One region of the Senegalia sp. (in: firmicutes) genome, then DNA from elsewhere that is predicted to be linked to it. Evidence: predicted binding sites of a transcription regulator. Region 1 holds the regulator's gene; each other region holds the start of a gene.
What was found. Region 1 encodes Rex, which represses fermentation and respiration genes when NADH is low (regulators of the CRP and FNR family bind a similar motif). Its sites were predicted from a motif close to ATTGTTAANNNNTTAACAAT; they were not measured.

Region 1 (4,301 bases):
AGTAGTATTTCCCATTTTTCATATAAATTATCTAAATTTTCTTTTATATTTGTAGTTTCTTGTAGATTCTTCAGACTTTTATCAGGATCTGAATAAACTTCCTCATTGCACATTTCTTCTTCTAATATATTTAATCTCTTTTCATAATCATTAATAGTTTTTTCTATCTTTTCTATTTCTTTTTTCTTTTTTTGTTGTAGGCGTAATTTTTCTCTTTGTTTTTTTTGTTCATTTTTCATCTCTGTTTTAGTTTTTGTCTCTATTTCTTCATCTTCATTTTTAACCCTATTCTTTTTTTCTATATAATAATCATAATTTCCTAAAAATTCTTCTACTCCATCACTACTTAATTCTAATATCTTATCTGTAACCTTATTTAGGAAATATCTATCATGACTTATTACAAAGAGAGTACCTGTATAATCTATAAGTGCATCTTCTAATGATTCTTTTGAATCTATATCTAAATGGTTTGTAGGTTCATCCATGAGTAATAGATTAGCTTTTGAGAGCATTAATTTCATAAGAGTAAGCCTCGCTTTTTCTCCACCACTTAAGGTAGAAATTTCCTTGAATATATCATCTCCTGTAAATAAGAATCTTGCAAGTAAACTCCTTATAGTGTAATGGTCAAAAAGAGGGTTTTCATCCCAAATTTCATCTACAATTGTTTTTGATGTATTTAAATTTGTTTGCTCTTGATCATAATATGCTGGATTTACCTTGTGACCAATATTTACTAGGCCACTATCTACCTTCACTTTGTTTAATATAATATTAAAAAGAGTAGTTTTTCCTACACCATTTGGACCTATTAATCCTACTTTTTCTCCTCTGTAAATATCAAAGGATATATTTTCAAATAATTTATTTTCTTCAAAGGATTTGGATACTTCTTTGATTTTTAATACATCATCTCCACTTTTTACTTTGGGTTCAAATCTTATTTTAGAACGTCCATCTAAAGATGTAGGTTTATCTAATACATTTATTTTATCTAACATTTTTTCTCTGCTTTTAGATTGTCTTATAGCTCTTTTTCCACCTAGGGATAATTGCTTTATCTTTTCTTTTTCAGACTTAATTTCCTTCTGTTGATTTTCATAATTTTTGGCTTGCAATTCAAGATTCTTTTTTCTTTTTTTCATATAAGTACTATAATTACCATTATATATTTCTAATTTTTTATTTTCTAATTCAAAGATCTTTGAAGCGGTAGAATCCAGAAAATATCTATCATGACTTATGATGATTGCTGCACCATTATATTCTTTTATATATTTTTCAAGCCAATTTATAGCATCTATATCTAAATGGTTGGTGGGTTCATCTAGTAATAATAGATCCGGTTTTTTAAGTAATAATTTTGAAAGTAAAACTCTTGATTTTTGTCCACCACTTAAATTGTTTATTGGTTTATCAAATTCATCTTCGGAAAAACCAAGGCCTTTTAGGACTCCTCTGATTTCGCTTTTATAGCCATATCCATTTTTTTCGCTAAATTCCTCTTGTAGTCTAGAATACTTGTTCATAAGTTCTTCTATATCAAAAGTATCATCTTGGCTTTTTTCACTAATTTCTATTTCTAAGTTTCTTATAGTTTTTTCTAATTCAATAATATATTCAAATACATTTAAAGCTTCATCATATACTGAATTATTACTATCAAATAATGTATTTTGTTTTAAATAACCTATTTTAGTATCATTTGCAATATGGATACTACCACTATCAAATGAGATTTCATCTATCAATATTTTAAACAATGTAGTTTTACCAGCACCATTTAAACCTACTAGTCCCACTTTTTCTTGTGATTTTACTACAAATGATATATTTTCTAATATTAAATCACCTATATATGATTTGTTTATATTACTAGCCGATAAAATTATCATAAATTTCACTCCTTATTTCTCATTCTATTATATATGATAATTATTTTTAAGTACAGATTTTAAAAAGGTAGAAAGATGGGTATAGTATTAAAGTGATAAAATTTTGATTAAGTTTGAAAAATCTAGTATAATGATTACTATGTGAAATTTGACGAATATTGACGACATGTTATATAATTGACACATAATAAAATGAAGAATTGAGAGGGATAAGAATGAAAAACAAGAATGTTTCAATGGCTGTAATAAGGAGATTACCAAAATACTATAGATATCTTTCTGAGCTTTTAGATAATGATATTAAAAGGATTTCATCAAAAGAATTAAGTAAATTAACAGATTTTACTGCTTCACAAATAAGACAAGATTTAAATAACTTTGGTGGCTTTGGTCAGCAAGGCTATGGCTATAATGTAGAGGATTTACAAAATGAACTAGGGAAGATACTAGGTCTAGATAAGAAATATCGTTCTATACTTATAGGTGCAGGTAATTTAGGTCAAGCTATTGCAAATTACAGGGGATTTTCAGATTCTGGATTTGAAATATTAGGGATATTTGATAAAAGTCCTAAGGCAATAGGCATGGAATTAAGAGATGTTAAAGTAAAGGATACAAAAGAATTGGCAGATTTCATCAAAGAAAATGATATTGAAATAGGTATAATATGTACACCTAAAGAAGGTAGCCAAGAAACAACAGATATTCTAGTTGAATCTGGCATTACAGGGATTTGGAATTTTGCTCCAGCAGATTTAAAGGTTCCAGACCATGTAACTGTTGAAAATGTACATTTAAATGAAAGTTTATTCACATTATCCTATCTTTTAAAGGGAAGTAATTAAGGACCATCTAATAGATGGTCCTTTCTAATATGGAGGTAATCATGAAAGTTAGAGATGTAATGAGTAAAAATCCTATAACTATAAAAGAAGATATAAAAATAGTTCAAGCTGTAAAAATAATGAATGATAATAAGGTAGATGGATTACCTGTATTAAATGACAAGGATGAACTAGTAGGTTTGTTTTCCAAAGAAAGTTTGTATGAAGCTATTTCAAAGATAGATATAAAAGAAAAAGTTAAAAGTATAATGACTAGAGATATTAAATGTATTCATGACTATGAAGATACTGAAAAGATGTTTGATATGAATATAGGAAGAGTTCCTGTTATTGATGATAAGAATAATTTAGTTGGGATAGTTACAAATACAGATTTATTAAAAGCTTACCATAATAGAAATAATATAATAAACAAAAAACTTAATACAGAAAAAAACTTGACAGGAACATTAAAAACAATATTAAACAATGCATATGATGGTATTGTACTTATAGATGAAAATAGAAAAATAAATATGATAAATAATTCTTATGCAAAGTTTTTGAATGTAGATAAGGATGAAGTCATAGGTAAAGATGTTACTGATGTAATTGAAAACACTAGACTTCATATAGTACTTGATACAGGTGAATCTGAAATAGGTGAGATACAAAAAATAGGGACACATAAAATTGTAGCAATGAGAATCCCAATAATTGAAGATGGCAAAGTAATAGGTGTTATGGGAAAAATCATGTTTAGGGATATAAATCAAGTAAATACTCTTGCAAAAAAAATAAATAGTATGGAAGATGAATTAAAATACTATAAGAAAGAACTTATAAAGGAAAGAAGGGCAAAGTATTCATTTGAAAATATTCCATCAAATAGTCCTTCTATGAATAAGGTTAAATCTTTTGCTCAAAAAGCATCTAAAAGTAATTCTACAATACTTATAGTTGGAGAAAGTGGAACTGGAAAGGAACTTTTTGCTCATTCTATACACAATGCTAGTCCTAGAAAATTAAAGCCTTTTATAAAGATGAACTGTGCTGCAATTCCTGCTGATTTATTAGAATCTGAATTATTTGGTTATGATGAAGGTGCATTTACTGGTTCAAAAAAAGGTGGAAAAATAGGTAAATTCAAATTAGCAGATGGTGGAACCATATTTTTAGATGAAATAGGAGATATGCCTTTAAATATGCAGGCAAAAATCCTTCGTGTCTTACAAGAAAAAGAAGTTGAACCTATAGGTTCAAATACTAATTATCAAATAGATGTAAGGGTAATAGCTGCAACTAATAGAGACCTAGCTAAAATGATAGTAGATGGAGAATTTAGGGAAGATTTATACTATAGATTAAATGTAATAAAACTTGAAATTCCACCTATAAGAGAAAGAAAAGAAGATTTAGATATTTTAATAGATGTATTATTTGAAAAACATAAGGGTGATGTCGGTAAGTATGTAAAAGGTATATCAGAAGATGCTAGAAATATACTCAAAACTTATCATTGGCCTGGTAATGTACGTGAACTGGAAAATATATTAGAAAGAGCAATAAATATAGTTGA
Region 2 (4,301 bases), on a different contig from region 1:
CTGGTTCAGTAGGCATAATATAATTATCATGCATAGCACCTTGACCCATTATTTCTTTAATTATTACTACTTTCTTTCTTCCAGATTTACGCTTTTGAACAAATTCTTCTGAATTGATTACTAAGCTTTCATCTGCATTTTTAAGAGCTTCTCTTATTGCTTGAGTTATAACATCAGTAGCACGGTGAGCAGCCATAGGTCCTGGTCTTTCCATACCTTTACCTGATTTTATTTTAACTTCAGTTTTTATGAAGATTTCACCTTTTTCAGGAGATCCAGGTCTTCCCCACATGATATTTCTATCTAATGCACCTTCAGAAGAACCAAATTCACCTATTTGAACTCCATCTTCATCAGTACCTGTTACAATAACTACTACTCCATCTAGAACTCTTGTTACTCCTTCACCAAGTTCTCCTTCTTCTTTAGTAGCAATTGGTTGAACATCCATTATAGTTTCACTATAAACATCATATTTATCTGGAGTAATGATGTCTAATTTAATATCTACTACTAATTCTTCAGATTCTAAAGCATCTTTACAAATATCTTCTTTAATATAAAGTGTATTATTTTCTATTTTTGTCTCTTTTCCTAATTCCACTTTATCTATAAAGAAATGCTTTCTCATAAGTTTTCTTAAGACTTTTTCTTTTGGTTCTTCCTTAGTTTCTGGACTTGTATTTTGAGTGCTATTAGTTGAATTTTCTTGTACTTGGTTAGCAGATGTACTTGTAACACTTCCTGCTATAGAAAGTGGGATTTCAAGATTAATATCTCTACCTTCACCTATATGGATTTTTACACTTCCTCCAGAAAAACTCTCTACAGGATTTACTGACTCAACAGGTTCAACTTCTTTAACAGCCTCTGTCTTTTCTTCTTCTACCTCTTCTTCTGTACTACTTTCTTCTTTCTCCATTTCAGTGATTCCTTCTAACACCTCTGAAGTTAATGGTGTTAAAGCATCGATAACTTGAGTTGTTTTAGCACCTAAAACTTCTCCAATTCTTAATGCATTTTCTGGAATCTCTAACAATCCTGATGCTTCTAAATCTGGAGTTAAGTTAGGGTCTTCTAAATTAGAAGGTTGGATTACTACTCCAGCTTCTACTCTACAACAAGTTATGGCCTTGTCATTAGCATGCTCTTTCGCAGTTTCATTCGTAATTGACATTTATAATATCCTCCTTTACAAAAATATATATTTCATTTATTATTTTTTTCTTCTATATAATCTGTGACCTGTTGCTCTTAAAACATGATCTGTACTATGATACACTGGCACTCCTAACCTAGGAGCTACTTTCATCACTGTGTTAGTTCAGTCCTCACATGTTCCAATTATTATAGCTTCTGCACCGTGTTTTTTAAGATAAAACACTTTTTCTGCTTGACCTGGACATATGCCTGGTAAATTACATCTATATCTACCATTCACTTCTTCCATTCTATTACATTTAGTAGAAGTTACAATTTCTCCATCCATTCCTTCAGCTATTTCTTCTAGTCTATCTAGTTGAGCTCCACATTCACATTCTATAACGCCTATTTTTCTTTTTTCCTTAGGAAAAGGCATAGCTACTAAAATACCACCTAAAACTTTAGTTACTGGTGAATTTTCTTCTCCATGTTTACCTGTAAATGGTCCTCCTAGAACAATTTCTCCATGAGGTTTAATATATCCTCCATTTTGTTCTATATAATTAATTACAGGCATTCCAAGTGGAACATCAAGTATAGCATTTCCATCTATTGCTTCCTTAACTCTACCACCTACAGTAACATCTTTTGTGATTACAGGCTTTCTTTCCTCAATTGCTATTACAACATTTTTCAATGTTTCTACGTTATCTACAACCGCATTAGCTTTTGAAGGTAATTCACCAGGTTCTAATTCTATTCCTAATAACTCTCTTATTATTACTCTTTCATCACCTGATGGATACATATCTGATAAGAATTTCACTTCAATGTTTTCTTCATCTTTACATGCTTTTTCTAGGGCTTCAACTGCTTTTCTGTTCTTAGACTTTATAGCAATATAGCCTTTTGAAGCATTTGTAAGTTCCATACCATACTTAACGCCTCTAACTATCATTTCTGGATCTTCTTCTACTAATTTTATATTATGCTTAAGATCCGGTTCACATTCAGCAGCATTAGCAATCATATATCCGCCATCTAAATCTATATTTAATTTAATATGAGTTGGAAATCCTGCTCCTCCTGCTCCTACTACCCCAGCTTCTTTAATTAACTCAAGTTTATCATCAGTTTCGCTGAGCTTTACATATTCTTCAGGTTGATCATCATATGCATCTATTATAATACTTTCACTTGTAATTTTTGTTATCTTTCCATATACACTTGAATGTATATTGGCACCTAGCCCATTTGGTTCAGCTATTAATTGGCCTTTTTTCACTTCTTCGCCTTCATTAACAACTGGATTACATGGTGCACCAACGTGTTGCCTTAATAATAATTCAACATTCATTCTTTGCCACCTCCTTAGCATTTTAAATTTAATTTGCAATTATGTTAAAACATTAACTTTTATGCTTTAAAACATACATTCTTTATATAAAGCAATAAGCATGCCAACATTTATATCATATCATCAAACTAAGTAATAGTCCAACTTATTCTATATTTAATACTAAAAATATTTTTAATATCAAATATAGAATTTTCGGTTAGTCAGGTTATTGACATGTTTTTATCTATAATTATTTTAATTAAATCTATAAAACATTGATATATTAACATTGTATTATTAAGATTAGGAATAATTCAAAGTGTCAGTTTTTAGACTAGAGTCAGTATATTGACACTAGTTGTTTGAAGGTATATTTTATCTTTCAATACCATAGTTATTAATTTTATAATGAAGAGTACTTCTAGGTATCTTAAGTAATTTTGATGCTTTTGCTTTATTTCCCTGACTTTCATTTAATGCTTCATTTATCAGTTTTTTTTCTAATTCTTCTATAGATTTATTTAAGTCAAATGATTTAATAATATCATCTTTAATATTTTTTTTATAATCGCCCACTTCATCTAATATATGATGTGGTAACATATTTTCATATATAACATCATTAGCTGATAGTACCAAAAGGTACTCAACTGTATTTTTAAGCTCCCTAATATTGCCCTTCCAATTATATTTTTTGAGAATTTCTAAAACATTTGAGCTTATTTTGGGTATTTTTTTATTGTTCTTTTCTGCTAATTCTTTCAAAAAATAATGTATTAATAAGACCACATCATTTTTCCTCTCTCTTAATGGTGGTAGTTCAATTTCAATTACATTCAACCTATAAAAAAGATCTTCTCTAAAGTTTCCTTTATCAACCATATCTACTAAACTTTTATTGGTAGCTGAAATTATTCTAACATTAGTATTTATAAGTTTTTCTCCTCCAACTCGACTAAATTTATTATCTTGTAAAACTCGGAGTAATTTTGCCTGCATAAATAGTGGCAATTCACCAATTTCATCTAAAAATAAGGTCCCATTATTAGCCAATTCAAAAAAACCCATCTTTCCTTTTTTACTTGCCCCTGTAAATGCTCCTTCATCATAACCAAAAAATTCAGATTCAAAAAGTTCATTTGGTATAGCACTACAGTTTACTGGTATGAATAGACCACTAACTCCACTATAGTCATGAATGTTTTTAGCAAAAACTTCTTTTCCTGTACCACTTTCTCCACTCACTAATACAGAAATATGAGTTTTTGCAACTTGTTTAGCAATTTTTATTTTTTCTATTATTTTAGGACTTCTGCCTATTACATTTCCAAAATCATCACTTTTAAGTCTCTTATATTCACTTTCTAAAAATTTCAATGTATTATTAGCTTTTTTTAATTCATCAGATAGACTTGTAACTTCAGTTATGTTTCTATCAGTTGTTAATACACCTTCAAATTCACCCTTAATAAATATAGGTAAGGCATTGACAACAACCCTATAATTCTTTTTTGGGGTATGGTAGGTATTAGTCATTTCTTTTCTTGTTTCTAGTACTTTAGAGTTTATTGAATCCGGAAAAAAATCCTTTATATTTTTTCCTATTATTTCTTCCTTAGCTATATCATATAAATCCTCAGCATTTTTATTCCATATCATAACTTTTCCTTTGGTATCTATTAAACAAAGAGCTTCATGAATATTATTTACTATGTGATGTAGAGTTTGACCCATTTTTTCTAAATTCATATAAAAGTAATCTCTTATTTCCTCTGCCCTTATTACCCCTATAATTTTATCATTTTCTATAACTGGTAAT
Region 3 (4,301 bases), on a different contig from region 1:
AATACTATAGATAAGAATAAAACAATAATGGAAGCTTTGGAAATTCAATTTAGATTTGGAAGTAGTATTTTACCTGTAATAGATAGTGAAAATAATTATATAGGAGTTTTCCAAATAAACAAAGCATATGATAGTATGATAAAAGAGGCAAATTAAAATAATATACACTATAAATTTATAGTGTATATTATTTTATACAAGTGTATGAATTGTAGGACATATGATTTATACAAGAAATCTAAATATGGGTGAGATGCTATATTACATGTAAGTTCTTACTTGGCATAATATTTGCATCAATTTAAGTTAAGAGAATATGAGGAGGGGTAATGTGGATTTTAATAATTTGATTTTAGAAAAAAAGGAAAGTATAGCTATAATTAAAATTAATAGACCCAAAGCGTTAAATGCCTTAAACACAGAAACTTTAATAGAGATAGATAAAGCAATTGAGGATTTGAAAAATGATAATGATGTAAACGTTATAATATTATCAGGTGAAGGTAAATCATTTGTGGCTGGAGCTGATATTGTAGAAATGAAAGAAAAGACTGCAGCCAAAGCAAGGGAGTTTGGAAACCTTGGTGCTAAAGTTTTTAGAAAGATAGAATTAATAGAAAAACCAGTTATAGCTGCTGTAAATGGTTTTGCATTAGGGGGCGGATGTGAGCTTGCTATGGCTTGTGATATAAGAATTGGATCAGAAAAAGCTAAATTTGGTCAACCGGAAGTAGGTCTTGGAATAACTCCGGGATTTAGTGGTACTCAAAGACTTTCAAGAATAGTTGGAGCAGCTAAAGCTAAAGAAATGATATTTACAGGTAATATGATTGATGCAAAAGAAGCAGAAAAGATAGGACTTGTAAACATATTAGTTTCTAAAGAAGATTTGATGGATGAAGCAATGAAGATGGCAGAAAAAATAGCTTCCAATGCAACAATTGCTGTAAAATATTCAAAAACAGCTATCAATAGAGGAATAGAAACAGATATTGAAACAGGAATAGAGATAGAAAAAGATTTATTTGCAATATGTTTTTCAACAGAAGATCAAAAAGAAGGTATGAGTGCATTTATAGAAAAAAGAAAACCAAATTTTAAAAACAAATAAATTGTAGGAGGTAGATGTATGAAAGCAACGATTATTGGTGGAGGAACAATGGGATCAGGAATTGCACAAGCCTTTGCACAAAATGGTTATGATGTAGTTATAAAAGATATAAAGCAAGAATTTGTAGATAAGGGTATAAATACTGTATCTAAAAACTTAGATAGATTAGTAAAAAAAGAAAAAATATCTGAAGATAAAAAAAATGAAATAATGAAAAGAGTTAGTGGTACGCTTTCTAATGATGATGTTAAAGATTCAGATATAGTAGTAGAAGCAGCAGTTGAAAATATGGATATAAAGAAAAAAATATTTAAAGAATTGGATGAAGTTTGTGATGAAAAAACAATACTTGCTTCAAACACTTCTTCACTTTCAATAACAGAAATAGCTTCAGCTACAAATAGACCTGAAAAGGTAATTGGAATGCATTTTTTCAATCCAGTACCAGTAATGAAATTGGTAGAAGTTATAAAAGGTATAGCAACCAGTGATCAAACAAAGGAAAAAATTGTTGAAATGTCTAAAGAGCTTGGAAAAACTCCAGTAGAAGTTGAAGAAGCTCCTGGATTTGTTGTAAATAGAATATTAGTTCCTATGATAAATGAAGCTGTTGGTATACTTGCAGAAGGAATTGCATCTAAAGAAGATATAGATGAATCGATGAAATTAGGAGCTAACCATCCAATAGGACCATTGGCATTAGGAGATTTAATAGGTCTTGATGTATGTCTTGCAATCATGGAAGTCTTATATGAAGAATTTAGTGATTCTAAATATAGACCACATCCATTACTAAGAAAAATGGTTAGAGGTAATATGTTAGGTAGAAAGACTAAAAAAGGATTTTATGATTATAATAAATAAGAAATAATGTTTGGACCTTGCTTATAAAAGCGAGGTTCTACTTGTTTAAAGAAGTTGTTAATTAATTAACTTAAATTAAATTAAATTAAACTAAACTAGGAGGAAATATAAATGAGAGAAGTAGTAATAGTAGGAGCAGCTAGAACACCAGTAGGATCTTTTGGGGGATCTTTATCAAAATTATCAGCAATAGATCTAGGAGTTGTAGCAACTAAAGAAGCAATGAAAAGAGCAGGAATTAAACCAGAAATGGTAGATGAAGTAATATTAGGTAATGTGTTATCAGCAGGTCTTGGACAAAATCCAGCTAGACAAGTTGCTATAAATGCAGGAATACCAAATACTACATCAGCACTTACAGTAAATAAGGTTTGTGGTTCAGGACTTAGAACAGTAAGCATGGCAGCACAATTTATCATGTTAGGTGATGCAGATATTATAATTGCAGGAGGAACAGAAAGCATGAGTAATGCTCCTTATTTACTTCCTAAGGCAAGATGGGGCCAAAGAATGGGAGATGGCACTTTAGTTGATAGCATGCTTAATGATGCTTTAGTTGATGCTTTCCATGATATTCATATGGGAATAACAGCAGAAAATATAGCTGATGAGTGGAATTTAACTCGTGATATGCAAGATGATTTTGCAGTTACAAGCCAAAATAGAGCAGAAAAGGCTCAAAAAGAAGGTAGATTCAAAGATGAAATAGTACCAGTGGAAATACCTCAAAGAAGAGGAGATGCTATAGTAGTTTCTGATGATGAATTTATTAAACCAGGGATTACAAAAGAAAAGGTTTCAAAACTTCGTCCAGCATTTAAAAAAGATGGTACAGTAACAGCTGCAAATGCATCAGGAATAAATGATGGAGCAGCAGTACTTGTAGTAATGAGCAAGGAGAAATGTGATGAATTAGGACTTACACCTCTTGCAACTATAAAATCATATGCTTCAGCAGGTGTTGATCCAAAGATAATGGGATATGGACCAGTGCCATCTACTAAAAAAGCACTTGAAAGAGCTAACTTAACTATAGAAGACATAGATTTAATAGAAGCAAATGAAGCTTTTGCAGCTCAATCTCTTGCAGTAGTTAAAGATTTAGAAATAGATATAGAAAAAGTAAATGTAAATGGAGGCTCTATATCAATAGGTCATCCAGTAGGAGCAAGTGGTGCTAGAATTCTTATAACATTATTATATGAAATGCAAAAAAGAGATTCTAAAAGAGGACTTGCAACATTATGTATAGGTGGAGGACAAGGAACAGCACTTATAGTAGAAAGATAGTAATCTATTTAAAAGACATTACTCAAATTAATTTGGGTAATGTCTTTTTTTATGTTTTAAATTTTCTAAAAGTATTATATAGTTAATAATAAGAAAAGATATTAAGGGGATGATTTCGTGGATAAGGAAGAATTAGTTAAATGTATAGATATAAATAAAGAAAAGATAATATAATGTACTCAAGAAGAAGCTAAGAATAAAAAATACTTTAATGAATATCCTTCTTCTCCTGATGAATTGATATTTATGGCTGCTAATGATACTATAGAGGCCTTAAAAGTTATAATTCAATTAGAAAGATATACTATATTTAAAAATAAAATGATTTGGTTTAAAAGTATGAGTGAGTCAAGGAAAAAAGAAATAAATATGAAGGCTTATTTAATAGAATTTATGATAATTTTAAAATCTCAAATAGAAAAAAATTGTATAAAAGATGAAAGGGTTGATATGGTATTTGATAATATGATTCATATAATTGAAGAAGAATTTTAAAAATAAAGCTAAACTGTAATAAAAAAATAATAATATATCTTAATATATATGGTATAATAATTTTGTGAACTTATGATGGATAAATATAAAGGATGAGATAAAATATGAAATATTTTTTGAAGGTGTTTTCAATTGCACTATTATGTTTTACTATAGTTATGGGTGCAGGAGTATATACTTATTTTAATTTTTTCGATGACACAGCAAATGCAAATGACAAAAGAGGTGATCATCCTATGCGTGATTATACTCAGGAAGAAATAGAAAATTTGCCAGCTTTTGAAAAAGCAATAGCAAATAGTGATAGGTTAAATGTATTACTGATTGGAATAGAAGCGGAAGGTAGAAGTGATACACTTGTATTTGCAAGTTTTGATCCTAAAACCAAAAGAATTGATATGATATCTGTACCAAGAGATACCCAGTATCATGAGCAAGGATATGACAGTGCAGATCATAGAAAACTCAATGCAGTATATATAAGAAATTTAAAAAAAGGACATGAAAGGGCAGCAGAAAAAACAATGGAAGCTGTAGAAGA

Region 2: a site for Rex is predicted at 2,541-2,560, ahead of prdC (proline reductase-associated electron transfer protein PrdC). Genes of this name have one in related genera too.
Region 3: a site for Rex is predicted at 2,029-2,048, ahead of ACTHUW_RS02315 (acetyl-CoA C-acetyltransferase). Genes of this name have one in related genera too.

What each region holds. Positions count from the first base shown of each region.
Region 1 covers NZ_JBQCYD010000065.1:303-4,603, reverse strand. The annotation lists gene abc-f (ribosomal protection-like ABC-F family protein) at 1-1,898, opposite strand, end outside; gene ACTHUW_RS11910 (redox-sensing transcriptional repressor Rex) at 2,114-2,743, shown strand; gene ACTHUW_RS11905 (sigma 54-interacting transcriptional regulator) at 2,785-4,301, shown strand, end outside.
Region 2 covers NZ_JBQCYD010000029.1:10,533-14,833, reverse strand. The annotation lists gene prdA (D-proline reductase (dithiol) proprotein PrdA) at 1-1,177, opposite strand, end outside; gene prdC (proline reductase-associated electron transfer protein PrdC) at 1,217-2,500, opposite strand; gene prdR (sigma-54 dependent transcriptional regulator PrdR) at 2,858-4,301, opposite strand, start outside.
Region 3 covers NZ_JBQCYD010000005.1:45,406-49,706, reverse strand. The annotation lists gene ACTHUW_RS02330 (ABC transporter ATP-binding protein) at 1-156, shown strand, start outside; gene ACTHUW_RS02325 (short-chain-enoyl-CoA hydratase) at 332-1,111, shown strand; gene ACTHUW_RS02320 (3-hydroxybutyryl-CoA dehydrogenase) at 1,130-1,975, shown strand; gene ACTHUW_RS02315 (acetyl-CoA C-acetyltransferase) at 2,087-3,265, shown strand; gene ACTHUW_RS02310 (hypothetical protein) at 3,512-3,760, shown strand; gene ACTHUW_RS02305 (LCP family protein) at 3,865-4,301, shown strand, end outside.